DNA from 4 places in the Streptomyces sp. NPDC037271 genome. Region 4 is predicted to be linked to each of the others. Evidence: riboswitches for the same ligand, from Rfam matches in the RefSeq annotation. Region 4 holds a riboswitch; each other region holds the start of a gene.
The links. A riboswitch is a leader RNA that binds a small molecule or an ion and turns the genes downstream of it on or off. The one in region 4 is predicted to bind cyclic di-AMP.
Positions count from the first base shown of each region.

Region 1 (3,822 bases), on a different contig from region 4:
CCGCCGGAGTGACCGGCTCCGCCATCGCGATCCCGCTCCTCGGCGCCACCGGCGCCCACGCGGCCGACGGGGCGAGCTGGGACCGGGTCGCCGAGTGCGAGACCGGCGGCGCCTGGAGCCAGAACAGTGGCAACGGGTACTACGGCGGCCTCCAGCTGTCCCAGGACGCCTGGGAGCAGTACGGCGGCATGGAGTACGCGCCCAGCGCCGACCAGGCCAGCCGCTCCCAGCAGGTGAGAGTCGCCGAGAAGATACACGCGGACCAGGGCATCGCCGCCTGGCCGACGTGCGGTCTGCTCGCGGGCCTGGGTGACGACTCGGCGTCCGCCGGCGGTGGCTCGGGTGCGGCGGGTGACGGCTCGTCGGAGGGATCGGACACCTCGGAAGAGCCGTCGGGCCTTCCCGGACTCTCGGGTGCGTCCGGCTCGACCGGCTCGTCCGGTGCGTCCGGCTCGTCCGGTTCGACGGAGCCGGCGGATCCCACGTCCGAGGCGTCCCCTTCGGTTCCTTCCTCTCCCTCGTCCCCTTCCTCGTCCTCCTCGCCCTCCGCTGACCCTTCGTCGGACAGCGGGGACGATTCGACCAAGTCCGACACGTCCCCCGGCTCCGGGTCCACGGAGAGCGGTGAACCGCAGAACACCGGCGCTTCACCCACGACCTCCCAGGAAGCCGGCGAATCGGACAAGCCGGGGCGGAGTGACGGCTCTTCGGCCCTCACCGACACGGAGGAGTCCGGCGCGGGCCGGCACCGGGGCGGCAGTGCCGACGAGGGGGCGGTGGACGGCCGTACGGGCGAGTCGTCGGGGCGGCACGCCTCGCGCGGTGAGGGTGACGCGCGCCAGGCCGTGGACGGCTCGTACACCGTGCGTTCCGGCGACAGCCTGTGGGGCATCGCCGACTCTCTTGAGCTGGACGGCGGCTGGCGTTCGCTCTACGCCGGCAACAAGGAGGTCGTCGGTGCCGACCCCGACCACATCCTGCCCGGTCAGACGCTCACGGTCGCGGGCGAATCGGGCGAAAAGTAGGGGGAGTTCGCGTCACGGTTAGAGATCGTATGTCCGTTTTGGATCTCGTGAGAGATAGGTCTCAGAAGCCGTGATCGTCTTTGTAAATCCGCGGAGCGCGTGACTACGGTCATGACCGCCCGTCATCGCGGGCCCCGGCTGCCGCAACGCCTAATCCTGCCAGCGGCCGTCCGGGAACAGTCGTCGCGTCAAGCGCCGAAGGCAGGAGCGGGGGACCCAAGGTAAGTGCCGCACCGGGGCAGTTGAACCGGAGCGGCTAGGGGTGGAGCCGAGTTCCGCGAGGAACCCGGCCGGGCAACTCAACCGGCCCGAACCCGACAGCTCACCTCGCAGGCGTCGGTGAGGGGATCAACCATGCTGTTTTCCGGCAAGGGCAAGCACCGCCGTCCGTCCAAGGCCACCCGTGTCATCGCCGTCGCCGGTGTCACCGGTGCCGCCGTCGCCGCCCCGCTGATGGCGGCCGGCAACGCCTCCGCCGCCACCGCGTCCGAGTGGGACGCCGTCGCCCAGTGCGAGTCCGGCGGCAACTGGTCCATCAACACCGGCAACGGCTACTACGGCGGCCTGCAGTTCTCCGCCTCCACCTGGGCCGGCTACGGCGGCACGCAGTACGCCGCGACCGCGGACCAGGCCAGCAAGGCGCAGCAGATCGAGATCGCCGAGAAGGTGCTCGCGGGCCAGGGCAAGGGCGCCTGGCCGGTCTGCGGCACCGGCCTGTCGAACGCCGCGTACACCGGCGGCGGCTCCGGTGAGAGCCAGGACAGCGGCTCCTCCCAGGGCTCCGGCTCCTCCCAGAACTCCGGCAGCTCCGAGAGCGCGCAGAGCCAGGGCGGCGGCTCCGGCGCCGACCGCTCCGCCGAGCAGAAGGCCTCCCGCTCCGCCGAGCGTCCGGCCGCCGAGAAGACCGTCACCACCCCGACCGGCAAGAAGGTCGAGAAGGGCGACGGCGAGTACAAGGTGGTCACGGGCGACACCCTCAGCTCGATCGCCCAGGAGCACGACGTCGAGGGCGGCTGGGCCGAGCTGTTCAAGCTGAACGACGACATCGTCGACGACGCCGACCTGATCTACCCGGGCCAGCAGCTGCACCTGAAGTAGGCAGCAGCTCCCCTTGCTCCCGCTCCGGCGCGTGTTCCCCCGTACGCGCCGGAGCGGGATTTTCATGCCCTGACCCCGCACTCCGTTCCACCCTGACCCCGCACTCCGTTCCCGCCCTGACCCCGCACTCCGTTCCCGCCCTGATCCCGGCTCCGTTCCCGCCCCCGAATCCGGCCGGGTTTGCGGAAACGTCTTTGTTCCGTTCGGAAACAATTTACTCTCGGTTCTGTCCAGCGGGTGGGCCATCGGCTGGCCGATCGCCCGGAGCCGGTTAGGCTCGGTCCCGCAGAGCCGCTGCGGTCCTGTGGACCCGCGCGTCACACCGAAGCGTCACATTGAAGAAGGAGATGCTCGTGCCGTCCATCGACGTCGTCGTAGCCCGGGAAATCCTGGACTCCCGAGGCAACCCCACGGTCGAGGTCGAGGTCGGCCTCGACGACGGCAGCACGGGTCGTGCCGCCGTTCCGTCCGGCGCCTCCACCGGCGCCTTCGAGGCCATCGAACTCCGTGACGGCGACTCCAACCGTTACCTGGGCAAGGGCGTCGAGAAGGCCGTCCTGGCCGTCATCGAGCAGATCGGCCCGGAGCTCGTCGGCTACGACGCCACCGAGCAGCGCCTGATCGACCAGGCGATGTTCGACCTGGACGCCACCGACAACAAGGGCTCGCTCGGCGCCAACGCCATCCTCGGCGTCTCGCTCGCCGTCGCCCACGCCGCCTCCGAGGCCAGCGACCTGCCGCTCTTCCGCTACCTGGGCGGCCCCAACGCGCACCTGCTGCCGGTGCCGATGATGAACATCCTGAACGGCGGGTCGCACGCCGACTCGAACGTGGACATCCAGGAGTTCATGATCGCCCCGATCGGCGCGGAGTCCTTCTCCGAGGCCCTGCGCTGGGGCGCCGAGGTCTACCACACCCTGAAGAAGGTCCTGAAGAGCAAGGGCCTGGCCACCGGCCTCGGCGACGAGGGCGGCTTCGCCCCGAACCTCGGCTCCAACCGCGAGGCCCTCGACCTCATCCTCGAGGCCATCAAGGAAGCCGGCTACACCCCCGGCGAGCAGATCGCCCTCGCGCTCGACGTCGCCGCGTCCGAGTTCTACAAGGACGGCTCCTACACCTTCGAGGGCAAGGAGCGCACGGCCGCCGAGATGACCGAGTACTACGCCGAGCTGGTCGAGGCGTACCCGCTGGTCTCCATCGAGGACCCGCTGTTCGAGGACGACTGGGACGGCTGGAAGGTGCTCACCGGCAAGCTCGGCGACAAGGTCCAGATCGTCGGCGACGACCTGTTCGTCACCAACCCGGAGCGCCTGGCCCGCGGCATCGAGGAGAGCGCCGCCAACGCCCTGCTGGTCAAGGTCAACCAGATCGGTTCGCTGACCGAGACCCTGGACGCCGTCGAGCTGGCCCAGCGCAACGGCTTCAAGTGCATGATGTCCCACCGTTCCGGCGAGACCGAGGACGTCACCATCGCCGACCTGGCCGTCGCCACCAACTGCGGCCAGATCAAGACCGGCGCCCCGGCCCGCTCCGAGCGCGTCGCCAAGTACAACCAGCTGCTGCGCATCGAGGAGATCCTCGACGACGCCGCGGTGTACGCCGGCCGCAGCGCGTTCCCGCGCTTCAAGGGCTGACCGCGGCCCCGAGAGGCAGCGTCGTACGTACGTCCCCGTACCCGGTCCCGTACCGTGTGCGGGGA
Region 1 is NZ_JBVJVN010000008.1:99,918-103,739, reverse strand. It holds gene ACZ7G3_RS16630 (transglycosylase family protein) at 1-1,025, shown strand, start outside; cyclic di-AMP (ydaO/yuaA leader) riboswitch at 1,209-1,376, shown strand; gene ACZ7G3_RS16625 (transglycosylase family protein) at 1,380-2,123, shown strand; gene eno (phosphopyruvate hydratase) at 2,477-3,757, shown strand.
Region 1: linked by a shared signal. The riboswitch ahead of ACZ7G3_RS16625 (transglycosylase family protein) and the one ahead of ACZ7G3_RS14925 (M23 family metallopeptidase) in region 4 are both predicted to bind cyclic di-AMP.

Region 2 (3,822 bases), on a different contig from region 4:
GGCCCGCGCCCTGATGGCGGCCTACCGCCTGCCGGAGGACGGCACGCGCGCGTGCGACGCGGCCGACGTGGCTCTCACCGTCCTGGGCGGCGGCGAGTCGTCCCGCCTGTACAACCGGCTCGTGCGCCGCGACCGCACGGCCGTCGCCGCCGGGTTCGGTCTGCTGCGGCTCGCCGGAGCACCCTCCCTGGGGTGGCTGGACGTGAAGACGTCCGGTGACGTCGAGGTGCCGGTCATCGAGTCCGCCATCGACGAGGAGCTCGCCCGGTTCGCGGAGGAGGGGCCCACGCCGGAGGAGATGGAGCGCGCCCAGGCCCAGTTGGAGCGCGAGTGGCTGGACCGCCTGGGTACGGTCGCGGGCCGCGCCGACGAACTGTGCCGGTACGCCGTCCTCTTCGGCGACCCGCAGCTCGCCCTCACCGCCGTGCAGCGAGTGCTCGAGGTGACGGCAGAGGAGGTCCAGGAGGTCGCCAAGGCACGCCTGCGTCCCGACAACCGCGCGGTGCTCGTCTACGAGCCCACGGCCCCCGCCGACGCCGACGACAACGCCGACGACAACGACGCCGACACGAACGCCACCGACGAGAACGAGGAGGCGGCCAAGTGACCGAGCTCGCCACCATGGAATTCCACCCTCAGCCGCAGGCCGGCGAGCCCAAGCCGTGGGCGTTCCCGGCCCCGGAGCGCGGCAGTCTCGACAACGGCCTGACGGTGCTGCGCTGCCACCGCCCCGGCCAGCAGGTCGTCGCTGTCGAGGTCAATCTGGACGCACCCCTGGACGCCGAACCGGCCGGCCTCGACGGCCTCGCCACGATCATGGCGCGCGCCTTCTCCGAGGGCACCGACAAGCACTCCGCCGAGGAGTTCGCCGCCGAGCTGGAGCGCTGCGGCGCCACCCTCGACGCACACGCCGACCACCCCGGCGTCCGGCTGAGCCTGGAAGTGCCCGTCTCGCGTCTCGCCAAGGCCCTCGGCCTGGTCGCCGACGCCCTCCGGGCGCCCGCGTTCGCGGACAGCGAAGTCGAGCGGCTGGTCCGCAACCGGCTCGACGAGATCCCGCACGAGCTGGCCAACCCGGCACGCCGCGCGGCCAAGGAGCTCTACAAGGAGCTGTTCCCGGCCGGGACGCGCATGTCGCGCCCGCGTCAGGGCACCGAGGAGACGGTCGCGCGCATCGACTCCGCGGCCGTACGCGCCTTCTACGAGAAGCACGTCCGGCCCGCCACGGCCACCGCGGTGGTCGTCGGCGACTTCACCGGCGTCGACCTCGACGCGCTGCTCGGTGACACGCTGGGCGCGTGGACCGGCTCCGCCGCCGAGCCGCGTCCCGTGCCGCCGGTGACCGCCGACGACAGGGGCCGGGTCGTCATCGTGAACCGCCCCGGAGCCGTCCAGACGCAGCTGCTGATCGGTCGCACCGGCTCCGACCGGCACGACCGCGTGTGGCCCGCCCAGGTGCTCGGCGCCTACTGCCTCGGCGGCACCCTCACCTCGCGCCTGGACCGCGTCCTGCGCGAGGAGAAGGGCTACACCTACGGCGTGCGGTCGTTCGCACAGGTCCTGCGTTCCGCGCCCGACGGCACGGGCGCCGCCCTGCTGGCCATCAGCGGCTCCGTCGACACCCCCAACACGGGTCCCGCGCTGGAGGACCTGTGGACGGTGCTGCGGAAGGTCGCGGAGGGCGGGCTCACCGACGCCGAGCGCGACGTCGCCGTGCAGAACCTGGTCGGTGTGGCGCCGCTGAAGTACGAGACGGCTGCGGCCGTGGCGAGCACGCTGGCCGACCAGGTCGAACAGCACCTGCCGGACGACTACCAGGCCACGCTCTACCGCCAACTCGCCGTCACGGGAACCGTGGAGGCCACGGCGGCGGTCGTGAACGCCTTCCCGGTGGACCGTCTGGTGACGGTCCTCGTCGGCGACGCGGCGCAGATCAAGGAGCCCGTCGAGGCCCTCGGCATCGGTGAAGTGACCGTCGTGGCGGCCGAGTAGCGGCACGCGCGCGGGGCGGCCCTGGTGACCACAGTGTCACCAGGGCCGCCTTTTGTCCGAATTGCGGGGCTGACTGACCGTCTGCCCTGTGGCGTGCGCTACAAAACGCCTGTTGCGTTTGAGGATTGAAGACACCCCGTTTAGCGTCGTCCGGGCTGTTCGTCAGGCAGTGCGCCGCACCCGCGGCACCGGACAGCCATCGCCGAGTCCCCGTACGGCGCGAGCCAGGGGAGCCGGGGACCCATCGCAGTCCCTGGGGTGAATCGGACGCCCGCGCGTGCAGCGAGGGGGTCCGTAGGAGACCTTCCTGCTCCGAACCCGTCAGCTAACCCGGTAGGCGAGAGGGAAGGAAAGGACCAGCCTCCACATGGCGTTCACGCGCGCCACCGGCAAGCACCGCCGACCCAGCCGGATGCACCGCACCACCGCCCACGCGGCGGGCGTCGCGGCCCTCGCCACCACCGGTGTCGTCGGCACCCTCGCCGCTCCGGCGCTCGCCGCCGAGTCCGAGGCGGAGCAGAGCGGACTCACCCCGGTCGTCACCATCGGCGACGCCGTGGCCGACGAGATCGACGCCCAGGCCACCGCGCAGAAGCGGGCCGCGCTGGACGCCGCCGCCCGTGAGGCGGCCCAGGAGGCCGCACGCGAGCGGGCCGCCGAGGCGGCCGAGGAGGCACGCGAGGCCAAGGAGCGCGCCGCGCGCGAGGCGGAGCGCGAGCGCCTCAACACCTTCGTGTCGCCGATCACCGCCTCCTACGTCTCCACCGCCTACCAGGCCGGCAGCTCCCTGTGGTCCTCGGGCAGCCACACCGGCATCGACTTCCACGCCGCGAGCGGCACCTCCGTGCACGCGGTCGGCGTCGGCACCGTCGTCGAGGCCGGCTGGGGCGGGGCGTACGGCAACCAGGTCGTGATCAGGATGCACGACGGCACGTACACGCAGTACGGCCACCTGTCCTCCATCGGCGTCTCGGTCGGCCAGGCGGTCGCCCCCGGTCAGCAGATCGGTCTCTCCGGCGCCACCGGCAACGTCACCGGAGCCCACCTGCACTTCGAAGCCCGTACGAGCCCCGAGTACGGCTCGGACATGGACCCCGTCGCCTATCTCCGCTCCCACGGTGTGAACATCTGACGGCGGACGGCACGGCACTCGAACGCCCCGGCTCCCGAGCCGGGGCGTTCGCATTTCCACGGGTGACCCAGGCGTCGCCGCTGTCCAAAAGATGACCAGGAAATCCGCCCCGCCGTCGGAATATCCGCCCGGCTGGCCTAGAGTCACTGCTCACGCGTCAATCGTCGACGTTTCACGGGGATCAAGGCGGAGGTCGGGCATGCGTATTCCGGCGCACTCGGTGTGCACGGCGATCCGGGACGACATCGTCGCCGGCGTCCACGGGCGCGGCAGTCGGCTCACCGAGGAACTGCTCGCCCGCCGTTACGGAGTCTCCCGCGTCCCGGTCCGTGAGGCCCTGCGCACGCTGGAGGCCGAGGGCTTCGTGGTGACCCGGCGGCACGCGGGCGCGTGCGTGGCGGAACCCGGCGAACAGGAGGCCGCCGACCTGTTGGAGGCCCGTACGCTCCTCGAACCCCTCGGCGCCTCCCGGGCCGCCCGGCGCCGTACCGAGGCCCACCTCAAGGTACTGCGCGGACTGGTCAGGCTGGGTCAGGAGCGGGCCAGGCAGGGCAACAGCGATGATCTGCGCTCCCTGGGCGGCTGGTTCCACGACACCCTCGCCCAGGCCGCGGGCAGCCCCTCCCTGACGGCGCTGCTGACCCAGCTGCGCCACAAGATCGCCTGGATGTACACCGTGGACGCGCCGGCCGGACCCG
Region 2 is NZ_JBVJVN010000005.1:297,658-301,479, reverse strand. It holds gene ACZ7G3_RS13000 (M16 family metallopeptidase) at 1-607, shown strand, start outside; gene ACZ7G3_RS12995 (M16 family metallopeptidase) at 604-1,992, shown strand; cyclic di-AMP (ydaO/yuaA leader) riboswitch at 2,183-2,347, shown strand; gene ACZ7G3_RS12990 (M23 family metallopeptidase) at 2,360-3,124, shown strand; gene ACZ7G3_RS12985 (GntR family transcriptional regulator) at 3,324-3,822, shown strand, end outside.
Region 2: linked by a shared signal. The riboswitch ahead of ACZ7G3_RS12990 (M23 family metallopeptidase) and the one ahead of ACZ7G3_RS14925 (M23 family metallopeptidase) in region 4 are both predicted to bind cyclic di-AMP.

Region 3 (3,822 bases), on a different contig from region 4:
GGCGGCTGCGCCCGCAGGACGTCCTGCCGGGCCAGTCGCACCTCCACCAGGGTGTCCAGCCGCTCCTCCGGGAGCCCGTCCACCGCGGCACGCGTCACCGCGCGGGCGTACTCCGGCGTCTGCAGCAGACCGGGGACCACGGTGGTCTCCAGTGTGCGCATCGCGCTCGCCTGGGACTCCAGGCTGATGAAGTCACGGTAGGTCGGCGGCAGCACCCCTCGGTAGGCGTGCCACCAGTGGTTCCGGCCGCCCGCGTCGTCGGAGCCCGCCAGCATCACCAGCAGCTCCCGCAGCTGCTCGTCGTCCACGCCGTAGGCGTCCAGCAGTAACCGCACGTCGGCCGGTTTCGCCCCGCTCGTCCCGGTCTCGATCCGGCTGACCTTCGACTGGTGCCAGCCCACCAGCCGGGCCGCCTCGCCGCTGGTGATACCCGCCGACGTGCGCTGGGCGCGCAGTTCCGCGCCCAGCTTCCGGCGGCGCACCACGGGGCCGTGCTGCATGGGCCACTCCTCTACTCCTTATGAGCCGCCCAAATACGCTCTGCCGTCGCAGAGTTCACCGCATCGAGCGACAGATATATGCAGATCTTGGTGGATCGCCGCCCTTACCGGGCCTGGTGGTGGCAGTCTGACGGCAAAGCACCAGTCCGGGACCGTACTCGAACCATCCGCTCCGTGTCCGGCTGCGGTCCCGTGGGAAAGGGACGACGTCGCCATGGCAGACCATCTGGAAGCATCCGTCACTCTGCCGAGCGATCCCGCCTCGGTGGCCGCCGCGCGTACCTATGTGGTCGGCACGCTGGTGGAGTGGGGCCTGCCGGCGGACACCGAGGTGTCCGAAACCGTCCGGCTCATCGTCTCCGAGCTGACCACCAACGCGGTCCAGCACACGCTCGGACAGTCACCCACCTTCACGGTGGACCTCGTGCTCGACCGCGACGAGCGACTGCGCATCGGCGTCACCGACAGCCATCCGGGGTTTCCCAAGCGTCTGCCCGCCGCCGTCCAGCAGGACAACGGCCGCGGCATGGTGATCATCCGCTGGCTGACGGCGGAGTGCGGCGGCAAGCTGAGGGTGCGGCGCACGCGCGAGGGCGGCAAGACCGTCTTCATCGAACTGCCCTGGACGCCGCCGAGCAGTCCGGTGCCGCCCGAGCCGGCCACGGCCGTGGGGCGGGTCGCGGGACGGCAGGAGCCCGAACGGTGAGGCGCCGGCGGCACTCGCCGCGAGTCTGTTCCGTGTGAGCGTCGAGGGCAGTACCGAACCGCCGCACGTGCGCGTGTGGGAGCGCGGGGCGTGCGGGGCGCGGGGCCGTCCCCGACCGGCACATCGACGGGGCGGCCGACGTCGCCAGGGCCGCCGGACCGGCGGCCTCGGCGCGTCGGGTGGGGGCAGGGCCGGTACGGGTACCGGCACAGCGCGTCGAAGCGGGGACCCGCCGAGGCCGTGGGCGGGCCGTGCCAGGAGACCCCGCCCTTCCGGGCGAGGATCGGACGTCAATTGACCCGGCCGTACCAGACGCTGCCGGTCCAGATCTTCTGCAGACGGACCACGTCCCCGGTCTTCGGGGCGTGCCAGATCCTGCCCTTCCCGGCGTAGATGCCGACGTGGTAGACGCTGCTGCCCGAGTGGAAGAAGACGAGGTCGCCGACCTTGCGGTTCTTGGCGGAAATATGACGGGTCTTGTTGTACTGCTGAGCCGCGGTGCGCGGCAGCTTCTTACCGGCCTTCTTGAACGAATACAGGGTCAGCCCGGAGCAGTCGAACCTGCGTGGTCCGACGGCGCCCCACTTGTACGGTGAACCCTTCTTGGAGGCCGCGATCTTGAGGGCCTTCGCCGCATAGGTCGCCGCGGCCGCCTCGGAGGCGGCACCGGGGACCACGACGGATCCGCCGATCGCGGCGAGGGTGAGGGCCGAGGCCGTACCGGCACGGGCCATCAGCGACGGGACACGATTGAGCGCAGACATGCGCAACCCTTCGTCAGCCGCCTGTGAAGGATGACCTGTCGGATTCGGGCTGGCGAAGTTGCCCGGCCGCACGAGTGCGGCTTCACCCCAAGGGCTGCTCGGCCCGGTTTCTCTCTCGGAGACGACCGTTCCGGCGACCCGTCGTGCTCGGGTCCTCCACTCCTGCCGATCCACTCCTGTCGACCGGTCGTCCGGGCGGCGGCAGGACTCGGCGTCCGCCCGGACCGCCCCGCCGCTGCGGCGAGGGCTTGTCGTCAGTCACGGATCTTGTCTCGCCCAGTGGGAGAATCCCAACGGAACGTGCCCTTTGTGTTGTTACACGCCACTCGCCCGTTCGGGTGGACACCTCCGCGTTCGAGTCACCGCCGGGGGTGGTGACGAGCCCGGGACCAGCGGCGGAGCGGCTCGTTCCGCCGCGTGAGCAGCAGCGGTCGCGCAACTTCGGCCGGTCGGAAATCGAGGGTGTTCCTACGCCGAAAGGGGGTACGCCGTTTGGTCCGTTTCGGCCGCCGGCGCGTCAACTGCCGGAACACGGCGGAAGGCTGACGCGCGCCGCCCGCCGTTCACCGTCCCGCACGCGCGGCGCCCGGGCCAGGGTGCCGGCGTGCACTCCGGCCCTGACGCACCGGTGCGCACGGCGGCCGGGCCGGGGCCCCGTACCGTGGCGGGGTCCGCGGCCCGGTCGTGCACGGCCGGGGATCAGGCGGCCGGGGCCGGGGCCCGGTCGGGCGCCGGTGAGGCGCCGGGTGCGCGCTGTCGCAGTGCGCCGCCGAGCAGGACCGCGCCCAGGCCCAGCAGGGACCACCACGTGAGCGTGAGCGCGGGGCCGGTGGCCGCGGCGCCCTCGAAGAAGGACACCGAGCGCAGGAGCGAGCCGCCCGCGCCCGGCGGCAGCCACTGGCCGATCGCGCCGGCCGGCCGGGGCAGCATCTCCGGCGCCGAGGACGCGCCGGAGAAGGGGTTGCCCAGCAGCATGATCACGGCCGCGCCCAGCCCGACACCCGCGCGCCCGAGCAGCGCCCCGAGCCCGGCGACGCCCGCGCCCGCGGCCAGGGCCGACAGCCCGAACACGCCGGCCACGGCCCACCAGTCACCGGTGACCACCCCGAGCCAGCTGTGCGCGACCACCGCCGCGACCGCGCCTGTCGACGCGGCGGCGCCGGTCACCGCGACGGCCGCTCGCACGCCGCGCAACCCCAGCAGGGTCACCACGGCGCCGGTCGCGATCCCGGCCAGTGCGAGCGGCAGCACGCTCGCGCCCAGGGCCGCGCCGCGCGGATCCGCCTCGGGGGCGGGCACCACATCGACCACCTGGACCGGCGTCCCCGTGGCGGAGGCCTGCCCGGTCACCGCCTGCTGCAGCAGCTGGGCCACGGAGGGGCTCGCCGCGGACGCCGTGAGCAGCTTCGTGCCCCGGTCGCCGGCGACCACCGCGCCGTACACGGTCCGGTCCTCGACGGCGTCGCGGGCCGCGGCCCCGTCGGCGTAGCGGTGGATCTCGAAGGCGTCCTCGCGCTGGGTGAGCCGCTGCTCCACCTGCGTGATCGCGGCGGGCGGTCCCGCCACGCCGAGCGGCAGATCGCGGGCGGACGTACGGGCGGCCGGCCAGGCGAAGGCGCACAGTGCCAGTGCCGCCAGTACGGGAAGCAGGACGACGACGGCGGCCACACGGCGGCCGTGAGGAGCGGAGGGGCCGGACATGGGTGACTCCTCTGAAAGAAGGATCGTTCGTTTTAGTCCCGCCTCCACGGTGCGGCGGTCTCGGGCGCCTTGTCAAGAAGGAATGTTCGTTTTAGATTGGCGTCATGGCCCGCGTATCCCAGGAACACCTCGACGCCCGCCGCCGGCAGAT
Region 3 is NZ_JBVJVN010000003.1:290,954-294,775, reverse strand. It holds gene ACZ7G3_RS09115 (helix-turn-helix domain-containing protein) at 1-500, opposite strand, end outside; gene ACZ7G3_RS09110 (ATP-binding protein) at 715-1,206, shown strand; gene ACZ7G3_RS09105 (C40 family peptidase) at 1,497-1,970, opposite strand; cyclic di-AMP (ydaO/yuaA leader) riboswitch at 1,974-2,116, opposite strand; gene ACZ7G3_RS09100 (ABC transporter permease) at 2,670-3,671, opposite strand; gene ACZ7G3_RS09095 (TetR/AcrR family transcriptional regulator) at 3,776-3,822, shown strand, end outside.
Region 3: linked by a shared signal. The riboswitch ahead of ACZ7G3_RS09105 (C40 family peptidase) and the one ahead of ACZ7G3_RS14925 (M23 family metallopeptidase) in region 4 are both predicted to bind cyclic di-AMP.

Region 4 (3,822 bases):
CGCCGCCGGGCTGTCGCCCGCCCATCTCTCCCGCCTGGAGACCGGGCAGCGTCAGCCCTCGCTGCCGATGCTGCTCTCCCTCGCCCGCATCTACGGTACGACCGTGTCGGAGCTGCTCGGTGAGACGGCGGTGGACCGGGACGCCGTCGTGCGCGCGGACGCCATGGAACCGACGTTCGCGGGCGGCTGGACGTACTGGCAGGCCGGCGGGGCCGGCCGCGGTATGCAGGCCCTGCGCGTCCATGTGCCGCACGGCTCGCAGGGCGACATCGTGCGGGTGCACCCCGGCGAGGAGTGGCTCCACGTCCTGCGGGGCCGGCTGCGACTGCGCCTCGGGGACACCGTGCACCGGCTCGCTCCGGGCGACAGCGCGCACTTCGACTCGCTGACCCCGCACCGGATCGCCGCCCAGGACGCCGACGGGGTCGAACTGCTTTTCGTCCACACCCTGCTGCAGAGCCCGACGGCGGCGCTGTGCCTGGGACCGGCCACCACCGCGATCCACCCGACCCTAGGAGAGATGCCATGAATCTGCAGGAGAAGTTCCCGCGCGCCCTGTGGGTGCGGCTCTTCATCTACCTCATCGTGGGCCACGTCTTCGCGGCCTTCATCTACCTGCTCTTCGAGGTCGGCGCCAAGTAGCGGGTGAGCGGATGCCTCAGTCCAGCATCCGCTCGCGCAGCCGCTCCCGGGTCTCCGGGGTGATCCGCAGGCCCTTCTCCAGGTACGCGTCGACGCCGCCCCAGGTCTCCTCGACGGTCTCGAAGGCCGCCGCAAGGTACTCGGCCCGCGCGTCGAACAGGGGGCTGAGCAGCTCCATGACCTCGGGGGAGTAGGCCGAGGCGGCGGAGCTGCTGCGGCGTACCTTGTAGCGGCGGTGCGCGGCGTTGGACTTCAGGTAGTCGTCGACGACGGCCTCGCGCTCGACGCCCAGAGCGAGCAGGGTGACGGCGATCGACAGGCCCGCGCGGTCCTTGCCGGCCGCGCAGTGCATCAGGGCGGGGACGCTGTCCTCGGCGAGCGCGTGCAGCACCCGGGAGTGCTCCGCCGTGCGCTCCTTGATGATCATGCGGTAGGAGTCGATCATCCGGTTGGCGCCCTTGCCGTCCGCCAGGATCTCGCGCAGCTGGTCGAGGTCCCCGTCGCGGACCATCTTCCAGAACTCGGCGCCGTCGGCCGGATCGCTCAGCGGCAGGTTCACATTGCGCACGCCCGGAAGCTCGACGTCCGGGCCTTCGAGTTTCTGGTCGGCCGCGTTGCGGAAGTCGAAGATGGTGTGCAGGCCCAGCGAGGCGAGGAACGCGGCGTCCTCACCGGTGGCGTGCGCCAGGTGACCGCTGCGGAACAGCACCCCCTGCCGCACTCGCCGCCCGTCCACGGTCGGCAGTCCGCCCACGTCACGGAAGTTGCGCACACCGGCCAGTTCGGGTTCGGTCGACGGGACCTGCTGCGTCACGGGGACTCCTCCCACTCCGCCCCGTCGACGCCGCTCGCCGACAGGCACCACTCGACGATACGGCACGGTCCTGGAGCCTCGGCGTTTCAGCCGTCCGACTACGCCATTCCTAAGCCTTCTGTCCGAATTAGCGCTTTCATTCCAACTAGCGCTGAAATGAGAGAGGGTGGCGAGGCGCCGCGTGAGCAGCGTCATATCCGTGACCGTGCGTTGCTCGTCATGCTCACGTAATCAGGCCGGTTTTCAAGGCGGTTTACGTGAGACGGCGCTCCGCGAATCGACGGAGGGTGACCGGTGATTCCCGTAAAGGATCAATCGGAACACCTGTCAATGGAACCCCTCGCTTGTCCCTGCGCGTCCTGGTCCCTTACGTTCACCACCGATCCGGACGGACGCCTAATCCTGCCGCCGACCGGAGCCCGCACCCACCCACCACCCGTACACGGCAGGAGCGGGGGACCCACAGGTACGACTGCCTGTTCCGGTTCCCGGAACGGCTCGGGGTAAAGCCGCGTCTCGGCGCGGCCGGGCATCTCCAGCCCGCACCCGACAGCTCACCTCGCAGGCGCCGGAGAGGAATTCGTCATGCCCGCGAAGGGTAAGCACCGCCGTACCAGGACCATGCGCCTGACCCGCACCATCGCCGTCGCCGGAACCGGGGGCGCCGCGCTCGCGCTCCCGCTGATGGGCGCCGCCGCTGCCCACGCCGCTCCCGCGCAGTCCGTTTCCGGGCAGGCCGTGCAGTCCGTCCCGACGACGGCGAAGAAGGCCGCCGGAGGCAGCGCCGAGAAGAACGCGGACGCGCGGACGTACACGGTGAAGAGCGGTGACTACCTCTCGAGGATCGCCGACGAGCAGGACGTCGACGGCGGCTGGAAGAAGCTGTACTCGGACAACCGCGAGGCCGTCGGTTCGGACCCCTCGCTGATCCACCCCGGCCTGAAGCTCTCGATCAGCGGGCAGGCCGCCAAGGCGTCGGCCCCGTCGTCCTCCGCCGAGTCGGAGAAGCCGGCGGCCGAGAAGCCCGCCGCGCCGCAGAAGTCGTCGGCAGGGAAGTCCGAGTCGTCCGAGAAGTCGTCGGACGCCGCGCAGACCTCGTCCTCGGACTCCTCGGACACGAGCGGCCAGTCCGCCGGCGCCACCAGCGGCTTCACCTCGCCCGTCCCCGGCGGCAGCGTCGGCACCCCGTACCACCAGACCGGCAGCATGTGGTCCAGCGGCTACCACACCGGCACGGACTTCGTCGTCCCGACCGGCACCTCGCTCAAGGCCGTCGGCGCGGGCACCGTCGTCTCCGCCGGCTGGGGCGGAGCGTACGGCAACCAGGTCGTCATCCAGCTCGCCGACGGCCACTACGCCCAGTACGCCCACCTGTCCTCGCTCTCCGTCTCCGCCGGGCAGTCCGTGACGGCGGGTCAGCAGGTCGGTCTCTCGGGTGCCACCGGCAACGTGACCGGCCCGCACCTGCACTTCGAGATCCGCACCACGCCGGACTACGGCTCGGACGTGGACCCGATCGCGTACCTGCGCTCGCACGGCGTCTCCCTCTGACGACGGTTTCGGGCACAGCCCCCGCGCGACCGAAGGCCGGACCCCGATCCCCGGGTCCGGCCTTCGGTGTATTCCTGAATTGGTGAACACTTTAGGAGTGGTCTTTCTCACCGCCCGTCAACCCTTTCTACGGTCGCGTAGGTCACATTCCGAGGTGAATCATGGGCCGACGTGGCAGACGATTCGAAGAGTGACAGCAGAGAAGTGATCGGGTCGTACGTGGCGGTGGGGGACAGCTTCACCGAGGGCGTCGGCGACCCCGGACCCGACGGGGCGTTCGTCGGCTGGGCCGACCGGTTCGCCGTACTGCTCGCCGACCGACGCCCCGAGGGCGACTTCAGGTACACCAACCTCGCCGTGCGCGGCAGGCTGCTCGACCAGATCGTGGCGGAACAGGTCCCGCGCGTCGCCGAACTCGCGCCGGACCTGGTCTCCTTCGCGGCGGGCGGCAACGACATCATCCGGCCCGGCACCGATCCCGACGAGGTGGCGGAGCGGTTCGAGCGGGCGGTGGCCGCGCTGACCGCCGTGGCCGGCACCGTCCTCGTGACGACCGGCTTCGACACCCGTGGGGTGCCCGTCCTCAAGCATCTGCGCGGCAAGATCGCCACGTACAACGGACACGTCCGTGCCGTCGCCGACCGCTACGGCTGTCCCGTCCTCGACCTGTGGTCGCTGCGGAGCGTCCAGGACCGCAGGGCGTGGGACGCCGACCGGCTGCACCTGTCACCCGAGGGGCACACGCGCGTGGCGCTGCGCGCGGGTCAGGCCCTCGGCCTGCGGGTGCCGGCCGACCCGGAGCAGCCCTGGCCGCA
Region 4 is NZ_JBVJVN010000007.1:4,221-8,042, forward strand. It holds gene ACZ7G3_RS14910 (helix-turn-helix domain-containing protein) at 1-529, shown strand, start outside; gene ACZ7G3_RS14915 (DUF6126 family protein) at 526-642, shown strand; gene ACZ7G3_RS14920 (tyrosine-protein phosphatase) at 659-1,456, opposite strand; cyclic di-AMP (ydaO/yuaA leader) riboswitch at 1,880-2,037, shown strand; gene ACZ7G3_RS14925 (M23 family metallopeptidase) at 2,042-3,007, shown strand; gene ACZ7G3_RS14930 (SGNH/GDSL hydrolase family protein) at 3,212-3,822, shown strand, end outside.